DNA from 4 places in the Streptomyces sp. NPDC088915 genome. Region 2 is predicted to be linked to each of the others. Evidence: riboswitches for the same ligand, from Rfam matches in the RefSeq annotation. Region 2 holds a riboswitch; each other region holds the start of a gene.
The links. A riboswitch is a leader RNA that binds a small molecule or an ion and turns the genes downstream of it on or off. The one in region 2 is predicted to bind cobalamin.
Positions count from the first base shown of each region.

Region 1: another riboswitch for cobalamin. It lies ahead of metE (5-methyltetrahydropteroyltriglutamate--homocysteine S-methyltransferase); the one in region 2 lies ahead of ACIP5O_RS18290 (CoA-acylating methylmalonate-semialdehyde dehydrogenase).
Region 3: another riboswitch for cobalamin. It lies ahead of ACIP5O_RS30625 (ABC transporter substrate-binding protein); the one in region 2 lies ahead of ACIP5O_RS18290 (CoA-acylating methylmalonate-semialdehyde dehydrogenase).
Region 4: another riboswitch for cobalamin. It lies ahead of ACIP5O_RS27400 (CbtB-domain containing protein); the one in region 2 lies ahead of ACIP5O_RS18290 (CoA-acylating methylmalonate-semialdehyde dehydrogenase).

Region 1 is NZ_JBIVIR010000019.1:143,403-146,600, forward strand. Features, by position in the region: gene aceB (malate synthase A) at 1-679, shown strand, start outside; cobalamin riboswitch at 1,245-1,393, shown strand; gene metE (5-methyltetrahydropteroyltriglutamate--homocysteine S-methyltransferase) at 1,580-3,198, shown strand, end outside.
Region 2 is NZ_JBIVIR010000009.1:154,943-158,140, reverse strand. Features, by position in the region: partial or broken gene ACIP5O_RS18300 (mechanosensitive ion channel family protein) at 1-723, shown strand, start outside; gene ACIP5O_RS18295 (hypothetical protein) at 753-1,262, opposite strand; cobalamin riboswitch at 1,481-1,659, shown strand; gene ACIP5O_RS18290 (CoA-acylating methylmalonate-semialdehyde dehydrogenase) at 1,870-3,198, shown strand, end outside.
Region 3 is NZ_JBIVIR010000019.1:149,607-152,804, forward strand. Features, by position in the region: gene ACIP5O_RS30620 (FecCD family ABC transporter permease) at 1-1,021, opposite strand, end outside; gene ACIP5O_RS30625 (ABC transporter substrate-binding protein) at 1,018-2,109, opposite strand; cobalamin riboswitch at 2,166-2,291, opposite strand; gene ACIP5O_RS30630 (cold shock domain-containing protein) at 2,388-2,594, opposite strand; gene ACIP5O_RS30635 (TetR family transcriptional regulator) at 2,855-3,198, opposite strand, start outside.
Region 4 is NZ_JBIVIR010000016.1:164,216-167,413, forward strand. Features, by position in the region: gene ACIP5O_RS27390 (FecCD family ABC transporter permease) at 1-334, shown strand, start outside; gene ACIP5O_RS27395 (histidine phosphatase family protein) at 393-962, opposite strand; cobalamin riboswitch at 1,086-1,249, shown strand; gene ACIP5O_RS27400 (CbtB-domain containing protein) at 1,289-1,516, shown strand; gene ACIP5O_RS27405 (CbtA family protein) at 1,531-2,346, shown strand; gene ACIP5O_RS27410 (LacI family DNA-binding transcriptional regulator) at 2,674-3,198, shown strand, end outside.

The sequences.
Region 1 (3,198 bases), on a different contig from region 2:
GCGGGCGTACACCGAGCTGCTCGTGCGGACCTGCCACCGGCGCGGCGCCCATGCGATCGGCGCCACGGCCGCCCGGGTCCCCGCCGGGGACCCGGCGGCGCACGAGGCCGTGCTCGCCGCGGTCCGCCTGGACAAGGAGCGGGAGGCGGAGGACGGCTTCGACGGCTCCCGGGTGGCCCACCCGGGCCTGGTGCCGGTCTGCCGCGAGGTCTTCGACGGGGTGCTCGGGGACCGCCCGCACCAGCTCGACCGGGCCCGCGAGGACGTGCGGGTGACCGCCGGGGAGCTGCTCGCGGTGCGCCGGGTCGGCGGGCCGCCGACCGAGGAGGGCGTCCGCGCCAACATCACCGTGGTGCTGCGCTACTTCGACGCCTGGATCCGCGGGCAGGGGTCGGTCACGGTCGACGGCCTGGTGGAGGACGCCGCGACCGCCGAGATCGCCCGCGTCCAGATCTGGCAGTGGCTCCGGCACCGGACCGTCGACCGCGGCACGGTCCTGGAACTGCTCGACCGCGAACTGGCCGCGCTCGGCGCCGAGTTCCCGTGGGCGGCGCTCGACGAGGTGCGGGCACTCTTCGAGAGCGCCGCGCTCGCCGCCGAACTGCCCCTCTTCTTCACCCCGGAGGCGTACTCCCGCCACCTCGTCCGCACGGTGACGGCCGCCGAGGTGGCGGCGTGAGCGCCGGTCCGGGCGGCGGCATCCGGCGCGTCGGGGTCGTGGGCGGCGGCCGGAAGGCCGATCGGGGGTTCCCCCTGTACGACCGGGCGGAGACGCCCGGACGGCCGGCCTGAGGAGGCCGGCGCCCGCCGCCGGGGAAGAGGCCCGGTGGAGGGTCCCGAGAGAGGACCCGGCGGCGGTACGGCGAGGGGCCGGGGGCGGGTGGTGCCGCCCCCGGCCCCGCTGCCGTGCCGTGCCGCACGCCCGGCCCGTGGGTCCGGTCCCGCACACCCGGTCCGTGCGTCCGGTCCCGTGCGCCCGGCCGCGTGCCCGATCCGTACGCCCGGTCCCGCACGCCCGATCCGTACGCCCGGTCCCGCACGTCCGGTCCCGTACGCCCGCCCGCGTGCCCGGCCCGTACGCCCGTCCCCGTACGTCCCGCAGATCCGTCCCCGTCCCCCCGCCGTTCACCCGCGCGTCTCGTCGGCTCGCCCGAATGGCGAGATACCCGTCCCCACTCCCGGTGCAGACCCCGTACCCTGGCCGGGCAGCTGGTTCGCCCCCGTCCGCCAGGCGGGAGGCGTCGTAAGAGGGAACCCGGTGGGAATCCGGGACTGCCCCGCAGCGGTGAGCGGGAACGACCGCCGTCATACGCACTGGGCCCGGGAAGGGTCTGGGAAGCGACGGCCAGTAGGAGTCGTGTACAGCGCGACGTGCCCGTGAGTCCGAAGACCTGCCCGTTGCCCGCACGCGGACGATTCCGCGCGCGGACATCCCGGTGACCTCGAGGGCGGGTCGGCGTACATACCGACGGACGACCGCGCCCCGCCGCGCGTGTTCGCAACCGTCCGGTCCGTCGCCCCTTCGCGTCCTCGTCCCGTCCCCGGGACCTCAGGGATTCATCTCGCGAAGGAGATCTCCGTGACCACGAAGTCCGCAGCCGCGGCAGCACGGGCCACCGTGTACGGCCACCCCCGTCAGGGCCGGGACCGGGAGCTGAAGAAGGCGGTCGAGGGCTACTGGAAGGGCCGCGTCACCGCCGGCGCCCTCCGGTCCACCGCCGCCGAACTGCGCCGCACGCACTGGCGGCAGCTCGCCGGGGCCGGTGTCCACGAGGTGCCGACCGGCGACTTCTCGTACTACGACCACGTCCTGGACACCACCGTCATGGTGGGCGCGATCCCCGCGCGGCACCGCGAGGCCGTCGCCGCCGACGCGCTGGACGGCTACTTCGCCATGGCGCGCGGCACCCAGGACGTCGCTCCGCTGGAGATGACGAAGTGGTTCGACACCAACTACCACTACCTGGTGCCGGAGCTGGGCCCGGACACGGTCTTCACGGCCGACTCCTCGAAGCAGGTCGCGGAGCTGGAGGAGGCCCTCGCCCTGGGGCTGACGGCCCGTCCGGTCCTCGTCGGACCCGTCACCTACCTGCTGCTCGCCAAGCCCGCACCGGGCGTGGCCGCCGGCTTCGATCCGCTGACCCTGCTCGACCGGCTCCTGCCGGTGTACGCGGAGGTCCTCGCGGACCTGCGCGCGGCCGGCGCCGAGTGGGTGCAGCTCGACGAGCCCGCGCTCGTCCAGGACAGGACCCCGGCCGAGCTGAACGCCGCCGCGCGCGCCTACCGCGACCTCGGCGCGCTCACCGACCGGCCGCGGCTCCTCGTCGCCTCGTACTTCGACCGGCTCGGCGACGCCCTGCCCGTCCTGGCCGAGGCGCCCGTCGAGGGTCTCGCGCTCGACTTCACCGGCCCGGCCGCCGCCAACCTGGAGGGGCTCGCCGCCGTCGGCGGGCTGCCCGGGAAGCGGCTCGTCGCCGGTGTGGTCGACGGCCGCAACATCTGGGTCAACGACCTGGAGAAGTCCCTGGCCACCCTCGGCACCCTCCTCGGCCTGGCCGACCGGGTCGACGTCTCCGCCTCCTGCTCCCTGCTCCACGTGCCGCTCGACGCGGCGGCCGAGAAGGGCGTCGACCCGCAGATCCTGCGCTGGCTCTCCTTCGCGCGGCAGAAGGCCGCCGAGCTCGCCACGCTGGCCAGGGGCCTGTCGCGGGGGACGGACGCGATCGCCGGCGAGCTGGCCGCCAACCGCGCCGTCCTCGCCTCCCGCGCCACCTCCCCCATCACCCGGAACCCGGCCGTGCGCGCCCGCGCCGGGGCCGTCACCGGGGCCGATGCCCGCCGCTCGCAGCCGTACGCCGAGCGGGCCGCCGCCCAGCGCGCCCACCTGGGCCTCCCGCTGCTCCCGACCACCACCATCGGCTCCTTCCCGCAGACCGACGAGCTGCGCGCGGCCCGCGCCGACCTGCGGGCCGGCCGGATCGACACGGCCGGGTACGAGGAGCGGATCAGGAACGAGATCCGGGAGGTGGTGGCGTACCAGGAGAAGACCGGCGTCGACGTCCTGGTGCACGGCGAGCCCGAGCGCAACGACATGGTGCAGTACTTCGCCGAGCAGCTCGACGGCTACCTCGTCACCCGGCACGGCTGGGTCCAGTCGTACGGCACCCGCTACGTCCGCCCGCCGATCCTGGCCGGTGA
Region 2 (3,198 bases):
TGTCGGTCGCCGTCGGAGTGCTCGCGGCCGCCGTCGCCCTCGTCACCTTCCCCTCCTTCCGCACCCTCGGCACGTCGCTGCTGGCCTCGGCCGGGATCATCGGCATCGTGGCCGGCGTGGCGGCGCAGTCGACGCTCGGCAACCTCTTCGCCGGCTTCCAGATCGCCTTCGGCGACATGGTCCGCATCGGGGACACGGTCGTCGTCGACGGCGAGTGGGGTCTCGTGGAGGAGGTGACGCTGACCTTCCTCACGGTCAGGACCTGGGACGAGCGCCGGGTGACGCTGCCCGTCTCGTACTTCACCTCGCGTCCGTTCGAGAACTGGTCGCGGGGCGGTGCCCAGATGACGGGGTCGGTCTTCGTCCACTGCGACCACTCCACGCCCGTCGCGCTCATGCGGGCGCACCTGCGGGAGTTCCTCGCCGCCTGTCCGGCCTGGGACGGGCGCGGCTGGGACCTGGCCGTCACGGACACGTCGCCCACCGCCATCACGGTCCGCGCGATCGTGACCGCCAAGGACGCCGACGACCTGTGGACGACCCGCTGCGCCGTACGCGAGGAACTCGTGCGCTGGCTGGCCCGGGAGCACCCGGGCGCCCTTCCCCGGGTCGTCACCGCCTCCGCCCCCGAGGAGTCGGGCAAGGCGGCCTGAGTCGCCGGGGGCTCGGCCGGGGCGACGAGGGCGAGGTGGTGGACGGCGGCCCGCTCCGCGTACGGGGCGGTGTCGAACGACCCGCGCGGGTCCGTCCGCTCAGACCGGCGGCTCGTGCGCCGACGACCGGCCGCGAAGGACCGGCCCGTACCACAGCATTCGGCTCGCCTCGCTCCGGACGCGGCGGGTGCGTCCCCGTTCGGCCAGGAGCGCGAGGGCGGTGGGCGGCGTCGCGAAGCGCCGGGAGGCGGCCGTGCGCTGGAGCCAGTCGGACGCGTCGAGGAGTTCTCCGGGGGACCGGGCCTCGTCCTGTACGAGGGCGTGGAGCAGGGACCACTCGCGCAGGCGGCGGGCGGGGAAGTCGTGGGCCGCGACGGTCTCGGCGAGGCGCCGGGCCCATTCCGTGAAGTGCGGGCCGGCCAGGAGGCCGGCGGCCCTGCGGTCCAGGTGACGGACCACCGCGCTGCCGGCCATCGTCGCGTCCCGGTCGCGCAGGACGGCGGACACCAGCTCGGCCTCGGCCTCCTCCGGTACGGCTTCCAGAGCCTCCAGGTACCGGGCGAACCTCCGGTGCTCGGGCGGTTCCTCGTCGAGGTGCGGGGCGGTCATGCCGCGATTCTGCCCGGTCGTCGGAGGGCGCGGCCGGGAATTTCCGGGCACGCCGACGGTCCTGATCCGCCTGACAGACCTCGGGAGCGGAGGAAGGCCCGGACGCCCCGGGAGACCCCGTGCGCGACGGAGGTCCGGCCGGCCGCAGGGGGATCGGCGGGATCCGGCCGACACGGATGGTGGCGGGGCGCGGGGGTGGACTTACTAGGACGTCCAACTATATGTTCGTGACACAAGGTCCGCGGTGCAGGGAAGCCGGTGTGAATCCGGCACGGTCCCGCCACTGTGACCGGGGAGTGTGCCGCCGTCCACACGTCACTGACGAGGTCCGTCGGGAAGGCGGGCGGCACGCGGGGATCCGGGAGTCAGGATACCGGCCGCGGAGCGTTCCGTGTTGTCCACGAGGATGGAGCAGACACGCATGGCACCGGTCCGTACCCACGACCCTGGTGATCCGGCGGAGCGAGCGGCGACCCCCGCGTCCACGTAGCTCTTCGGCGGCCCCGCGCCGCCCCGTCCCACGGCGTCCCCCCGCGGCGCACCCACCCGGTGCGGCCGGCGGTCCGCCGTGCCATCCCCGGATCCGACCTGACGAGAGCAGGCCCCCATGGTCCGTGAACTCACCCATTTCATCGGCGGGAAGCACACCGCCGGCACGTCCGGCCTCTTCGGCGACGTGTACGACCCCAACACCGGCGCCGTCCAGGCCCGCGTCCCGCTCGCCGGCCGCGCCGACACCGAGCGGGCGATCGCGGACGCGGTCGCCGCCCAGCGGGAGTGGGGCGCGTGGAACCCGCAGCGGCGCGCCCGCGTCCTGTTGCGGTTCCTCCGGCTCGTCGAGGGCGAACGCGACGAGCTGGCGAGGCTGTTGTCCGCCGAGCACGGCAAGACCGTCGCGGACGCCCACGGCGATCTGCAACGCGGGCTCGAAGTCGTGGAGTTCGCCGCCGGCGCTCCCCACCTCCTCAAGGGGGAGTTCACCGACAACGCCGGAACCGGCATCGACGTGCACTCCTTGCGCAGCCCGCTCGGCGTCGTCGCCGGCATCACCCCGTTCAACTTCCCCGCGATGATTCCGCTGTGGCAGGCCGCACCCGCCCTGGCCTGCGGCAACGCCTTCATCCTCAAGCCGTCCGAACGCGATCCCTCCGTACCGCTCCGGCTCGCGGAGCTGTTCCTGGAGGCGGGGCTCCCGGCCGGTGTCCTCAACGTCGTCAACGGCGGCGAGGAGGCCGTCACCACCCTCCTCGAAGACCCCCGCGTGCAGGCCCTCGGCTTCGTCGGCTCCACCCCGGTCGCCGCGCACATCTACGCGACGGCCGCCGCCCACGGCAAGCGCGCCCAGTGCTTCGGCGGCGCCAAGAACCACATGATCGTGATGCCCGACGCCGACCTCGACCAGGCCGTCGACGCCCTGGTGGGGGCCGGTTACGGCTCGGCGGGCGAGCGCTGCATGGCGATCTCCGTCGCCGTGCCCGTCGGCGAGGAGACCGCCGACCGGCTGGTGGCCGCACTGAAGGAGCGCGTCGCCGCCCTCCGGATCGGCCGCTCCGACGACCCGGAGGCCGACTTCGGGCCGCTGGTGAGCCGGGACGCCCTGGAACGGGTCACCCGCTACGTCGACATCGGCGTGGAGGAGGGGGCCGAACTCGTCGTCGACGGACGCGGGTTCACCCTGCCCGGCCACGAGGACGGCTTCTTCGCGGGCGCCTCGCTCTTCGACCGGGTCACCCCGGAGATGCGGATCCACCGCGAGGAGATCTTCGGCCCGGTGCTGTGCGTCGTGCGCGCCGCCGACTTCGAGGAGGCGCTCCGGCTGCCCAGCGAGCACGCGTACGGGAACGGCGTCGCCCTCTTCACCCGGGACGGCGACACCGCCCGCGAGTTCGCGCGCCGGGTCGACACCGGGATGGTCGGCGTCAACGTCCCGATCCCG
Region 3 (3,198 bases), on a different contig from region 2:
GGACGAAGGCCGGGACGCCGATCAGCGAGGTCACCACGCCCACCGGTACCTCCTGGGGGTCGAGGACGGTACGGGCGAGGGTGTCGGCCCAGACCAGGAAGACCGCTCCGGCCAGGGCGGTGACCGGCAGGAGCCGGGCGTGCCCGGGGCCCGCGAGCGCGCGGGCGGCGTGCGGCAGGACGAGTCCGACGAAGCCGACGGCCCCGGCGGCGGAGACCAGGGCGGCCGTCAGGAGCGCGGTGACGCACAGGAGGACGAGCCGGGTCCGGGCGACGGCGACGCCGAGCGAGGCTGCGGCCTCCTCCCCGAAGGCGAACGCGTCCAGGGTCCGCGCGTGTCCGACGCAGATCACCAGGGCCGCCGCGAGGACCCCGAGGCACACCCACACGTCGTTCCAGCCGGCCCCGGCGAGGGAGCCGAGCAGCCAGAAGAGGACGCCCCGGGTGGTCTCCGCGTCGGCGGCCGTCATCACGACGAAGGAGGTGAGGGCCGAGAAGAGCTGCATGGCGGCGACCCCGGAGAGGACCACACGGTCCGTCGAGCCGCCGAGGGTGTGGCTGAGCAGCAGCACGAGCGCGAAGGAGCAGACCGCCCCGAGGAACGCGCCGCCGGTGACGGAGAGGACTCCCCCGCCGATCCCGAGGACGACGACCGCGACCGCGCCGGTCGAGGCGCCGGAGGAGACGCCGAGGACGAAGGGGTCGGCGAGCGGGTTGCGCAGCAGCGACTGCATCACCGCGCCGCACAGGGCGAGTCCGGCGCCGCAGACGGCGGCGAGGAGGGTGCGGGGAAGCCGCAGGTCCCACACGATCCCGTCGCGGATCGGGGAGAGCGCCGGGGCGCCCCCGCCGAGGTGGGCGGCGACCGTCGACCACACGTCGGCGACGCCGATGCGGGCCGGGCCGATGGTGATGGCCACGGCGATCGACGCGGCCAGGAGCGCGAGTCCGCCCGCCGTCCACAGCAGGGCCGCGGCTCCCTTCCGTATCGAAGCGGCAGCCGGAGAGGTGGTGGCCGTCACTTCGCGGGACCGTACGAGCGGAGCGCGGCCGCCACCTTCTCGACGGCCTCGACGGTGCGGATCGTGGGGTTGAGCGCCTGGCCGCTGAGGAGCACGTACCGCTTGTTCTTGACCGCGGTCATGCTGCGGGTGACCGGGTCGGACTCCAGGAACCCGATCTTCTTGGCGGCGCTCTCGGCCGACTGCGAGCGGCGGGTGAGGTCGCCGATGACGAGGACGTCGGGGTCGCGGTCGGCGACGGTCTCCCAGTTGATCTGGGGCCACTCCTCCTTGGTGTCGTCGAAGACGTTCTTCGCGCCCAGCTCGCGGGAGACGATGCCGGGGGCGCCGCAGCAGCCCGCCATGTAGGGCGCCTCGGAGTTGGCGAACCAGTAGAGGACCGTGGCGTTTTCGAAGTCTCCACCCGAAGTCGCCTTCGTCACCCGGCCCTTGAGCTCGGCAACGAGCTCCTCGCCGCGCTCCCGGACCCCGAAGATCCGGGCCAGGTCGCGGATCTCGCCGTAGACCGTCTCCATGGTGAGCGGCCGGACGCGGACCCCGTCGCCGTCCCCGCTGTTGTCCTTGCCGACGCAATCGGTGGGCGAGAGGTACGTGGGGACGCCGAGCTGCTCGAACCGCTCGCGGGGCGCCACCCCTCCCTTGCCGAGGGTGTACGCGAAGGAGGCGGCGGCGAAGTCGGGTTCGGCGTCGAGGACCTTCTCGACGGAGGGGTAGCGGTCGGCGAGGCGCGGGACCTTCGCGTTCTCCTCCTCCAGGCCCTTGAGCACGGGGTCCGTCCAGGTGCCGGTGCCCACCATGCGGTCGGCGAGCCCGAGGGAGAGCATGATCTCCGCCGCGCCCTGGTCGAGGGCGACGGCCCGCTCGGGCGCGCGCTCGACGCGGACGGGCCGTCCGCAGTTGTCGTCGAGGGTGACCGGGTATCCGGCCTTCGCGTCTCCGGCGGCGCCGCGCGCGGGCCGGTCGGGGGCGGGTGCGGTTCCCGCGCCGCAACCGGTCGCGGTCAGGAGCAGGGCTCCGGTGAGGAACGGCACGGCGGAGCGGACGGGGTGTGCGAGCGGCACGGGACTTCCTCTGCGGCCACGGCTCATACGCGGAGCCTGTCGTACGGTGCTCCCCGGACGGGCGGGCCGCCGGGGCCGCCAGCAGGTCTTCGGACTCGGGGTCGGCCGGACGGGGCGCCTTCCCGGGCCGTCGTCGCCGCCCAGTGGCCGATGCTCCGCCCGTCGCCCTCACCGCTGCGCGTCAGTTCCGGTCTCGCACCGGATTCCCCGACCCGTGCACACACCCGTTCGGGCGCGTACAAAGGTGCGACTGGCCTCGGCACAGTACCACCGGCCCGGGGGCGCGCCCCGGGGCGCGGGGGGCGTCAGACGCGCAGTTCCCTGGCCTCGAAGCGGCCGTCCCCGAGGACCAGGACGAAGGAGACCTGCTGCCCCTCCGAGACGGTCCTGCTCTCGTCCTCGATGTCCTCCGCGCTGAACCAGACCTGCTCCTCGGAGCCGACGGGGACGACGAACCCGTATCCCCCGAGACGGTTGAAGGACTGCACGAAACCCTTGCTCCTGCCTTCCACGGCGGCCTCCTCCTCGGCGTCGGCGACGCGGGCGGGGGTCGTCCCGGCCGGGTGCGGCCGGGTCCGCGTCTCAGGGGAGGTGTACCCCGTCCGCCCGCGCTCCGCCCGTCGGGCGGTGGGCCGTGCGCGAGCACTCCGGAGGATCTCGTAGAATATTCAACAGAGGTCCGGTGCCGAAGATCCCCCGTGTTCGGCACCGGGCCTCGTCGCACGTGCGGACCGGGGCGGGGTACGGCCTCCGGGCCCGGACGGGGTACGCCTCAGGTGCCGCCCGGGTACGCGATCCTCGCCGTGATCCTGGCGATGCGCGCCGCCGTCTCCGCCGGGGAGGCCACCGGCTGGACGATGTGGCTGACGGTGAGCCGCACGACCGTCTCGACGGCGAGGCCGCGCGACTCCTCGTCCACGTCGGGCCAGGCCTCGATCGCGTACGCGTCGAGCATCGCCATCGCCGTGCCGAAGACCGGCTCCGTGCGGGTGGTGAGGTAGGCGAGGAGGTCGTCCTCGCCGCCCCGGGCCGCGACCAGGACGCTCTTGATGAGGGGGTTGTCCACGGTCTGCTGGAGCGTGTAGCCGACGCCGGCCGCCGCCGCATCCTCCAACG
Region 4 (3,198 bases), on a different contig from region 2:
CGACCTCTCCACCGGTCTGGGCGCCCGCCCGGACCGGACCGCGGCGGCGGCGGTCACCCTGTCGATCGTGCTGTCCGCGGGCGCGGTCGGCGTGGCCGGTCCGATCGCCTTCGTCTCCCTGACGGCGCCGCAGATCGCCAAGCGGGTCACCCGCAGCGGCGGGCCCCAGCTCGTCATGTCGACCGTGCTGGGCGCGCTGCTCCTGGTCCTCGCGGACCTCGCGGCCCAGCAGCTCCCGCTCTTCGACGACCTGCCGGTCGGGCTCTACACGATGGCCGTCGGAGGGGCGTACCTGGGCTATCTGCTCCTGAAGGAGTGGAAGCGCCCCCTCTAGAGGCGCGCGTACGGAGAGAGGGAGGGGGCCACCGGGTGGCCCCCTCCCTCTCTCCGCGTCAGCAGGTGAGCGGCTCGCCGGCGCGCAGGTTCCAGCGTCCGCCGCGTCCGCTGAGGTGAACGGCCGTCAGGGGGCGGACGTCCAGGCGCCGGGCGGTCGCGTCCGGCACCCCGAGGGCGTGGACGGTCGCGGCGCGCACGACGTCGGGTTCGACGACGGCCGTGACGCGTCCCGATCCCTCCCGGAGCGCGTCGAGCCAGGCCCCGACCCGGACGCGCAGGTCGCGGAGGGACTCACCGCCGTGCGGCGCGGCCTCCGGGTCGGAGAGCCAGGCGGCGAGCGCGGCCTCCTCGGTGGCGGCGACGTCGTCCAGGGTCCTCCCCCGCCACCGGCCCATGGCGCAGCCGGCGAGACCGGCCGCCGGTTCGGCCCGCAGGCCGAGGGCCCGGGCGGTGCCGAGGCAGCGCGCGGACGGCGAGGCGTACGCGCGCGTGGCGGGGTCCACGGCGGCCGCGAGGGCCTCGGCGCGGGCGAGTCCCGCCGGGTCGAGGGGGCTGTCGTCGTCGAACCGGACCTCGCGCAGCGCGTCGTTCGTGGCGGGCGGGACGAGCGTCAGCCGGACTGTCATCGGGATCCTTCGCGGTCGGCGCCGGTACGGGGCGGCGGGGCGGTCCCCCGTACCGTACGGGCCGCGGGGAGGCGGGGGCTCCGCGCGGGGGCGCACGGAGGTGATACAGGCCTCACGCCCTTAACAATGTCCACGTCACGCGGTACCGTCAGGCGACATTTGAACAGCGTGACGACGGCGATACGGAAGTCCGGTGGGAACCCGGCACGGTCGCGCCACTGTATGCCGAGGCCTTCCCCTGGCAGGGGAGGCCGCGGTGAGTCAGACCCGTGGACCGTCGTCCTGCACCACCGTTTGGGACGCGCGTTCCCGCAGGAGGTTTCATCATGGCCGAGGCTGCCGTCTCCGCTGCCGTTTCCACCCCTTCCGTCGCCGTACCGGCTCCGCTGCCCGTACGGGCCGTGCTGCCCTGGGCCTTCTTCGTCGGCCTTCTCGCGCTGATCGCGCTGTACTTCGTGGGCGCGGAGCAGGGTGCCACCTCCCTCTTCGCGGGCTCGGACGTGCACGAGTGGGTGCACGACGGGCGCCACCTGCTCGGCTTCCCGTGCCACTGAGGGGCGACGAGCACATGCACGCCTCGACTGTGAGAACCCTGCTGGTCCGCGGCATGCTCGCGGGCCTGATCGCCGGTCTGTTCGCCTTCGCCGTGGCCTACGTGGGCGGTGAGCCCTCCGTGAACGGCTCCATCGCCGTGGAGGAGGCCCAGGCCGCCCAGGAGGCGGCTCACGCCGGACACGGCGACCACGGCGGCGCCGGAGCGGCCGAGGAGGAAGAGGAGGAGGTGGTCAGCCGTCCCGTGCAGTCCACCTTCGGCCTGGCCACCGGCGTCCTGGTCTACGGGGTGGCGCTGGGCGGCATCGCCGCGCTCGCCTTCTCGTTCGCGCTCGGCCGCGTCGGCCGGTTCAGTCCGCGGGCCACCGCGGCGCTGACCGCGGCCGCGGCCTTCACCACCGTCTACCTGGTGCCGTTCCTGAAGTACCCGGCGACCCCGCCGGCCGTCGGCAACCCCGACACCATCGGGAAGCGCACCACCCTGTTCTTCCTGATGATCCTGCTCAGCGTGCTGCTCGGCGTCGCCGCGGTGATCGCCGGGCGCCGGCTGGCGCCGCGCCTGGGCAACTGGAACGCGAGCCTGGCGGCCGGCTTCGGCTTCGTCGTCGTGACGGGCGTCGCCTTCGCGGTCCTTCCGGCGAACGACGACGCGGTCAAGGCGGGCTTCCCCGCCAAGCTGCTGTGGGAGTTCCGCCTGGCCTCGCTGGGCGTCCAGGTCGTGCTGTGGGCGGTGTTCGCCGTGGTCTTCGGCTACCTCGCCCAGAAGGCGCTGGCCGCCCGGACGGCCGACGGGGAGACTCCGGCCCGGGTCGAGGCCCCGGCCGCGGGCTGACCCGCCGACGCGTACGACACCGCCCCGCGTGCCAGGAGCACGCGGGGCGGTGTCGTGTCGCGTGCGGGTGCCGCTCGTGCCGGGGTCCCTGATCGGCCGGGACGCGGACGGCCGCGCGGTCGATGCCGTAGTGCCCGACGAAGGCCCCGGGGAGGAACCGACGGGGTTTCCGGGACGTCGTGTCCGCGGGAGCACGTTCCTCTTGGGAGCGCTCTCAGAAGGTGGGGGCTACAGATATCCTGGGCCGGACGAGAACGCACACCGTACCCGTGCGCACCCCGTACGACCGGTACGCCGCCCAGCCGACGCAGTCGAGGAGCGCCCGCCTTGCCCGAGCAGACCACGGAGCCCCGCCCCACGCTGGAGGCGGTCGCCGCGCGCGCCGGCGTGTCCCGCGCCACGGCCTCCCGGGTCGTCAACGGGGGCGCGGGCGTGCGCGCCCCCCTGGTCGAGAAGGTGCGCAGGGCCGTCGAGGAGCTCGGTTACGTCCCCAACCACGCGGCCCGCACCCTGGTCACCCGGCGCAACGGCGCCGTGGCCGTGATCATCGCGGAGCCCGAGTTCCGGATCTTCTCCGACCCGTTCTTCGAGCAGCAGGTGCGCGGCATCAGCCGGGAACTGACGGCGCACGACTCCCAGTTGGTGCTGCTGTGGGTGGAGGGACCGGGGGACCACGAGCGGATCGCCCGCTATCTCGGCGGGGGCCACGTCGACGGCGCGCTCGCGTTCTCGCTGCACAGCGACGACGCCCTGCCGGCCGTGATCGGGGGGGCCAGGATCCCGGTGGTCGTCGGCGGGCGGCCCGCCCCCGGCACCGACCCCGCCGTGCCCTTCGTCGACTGCGACAACCGG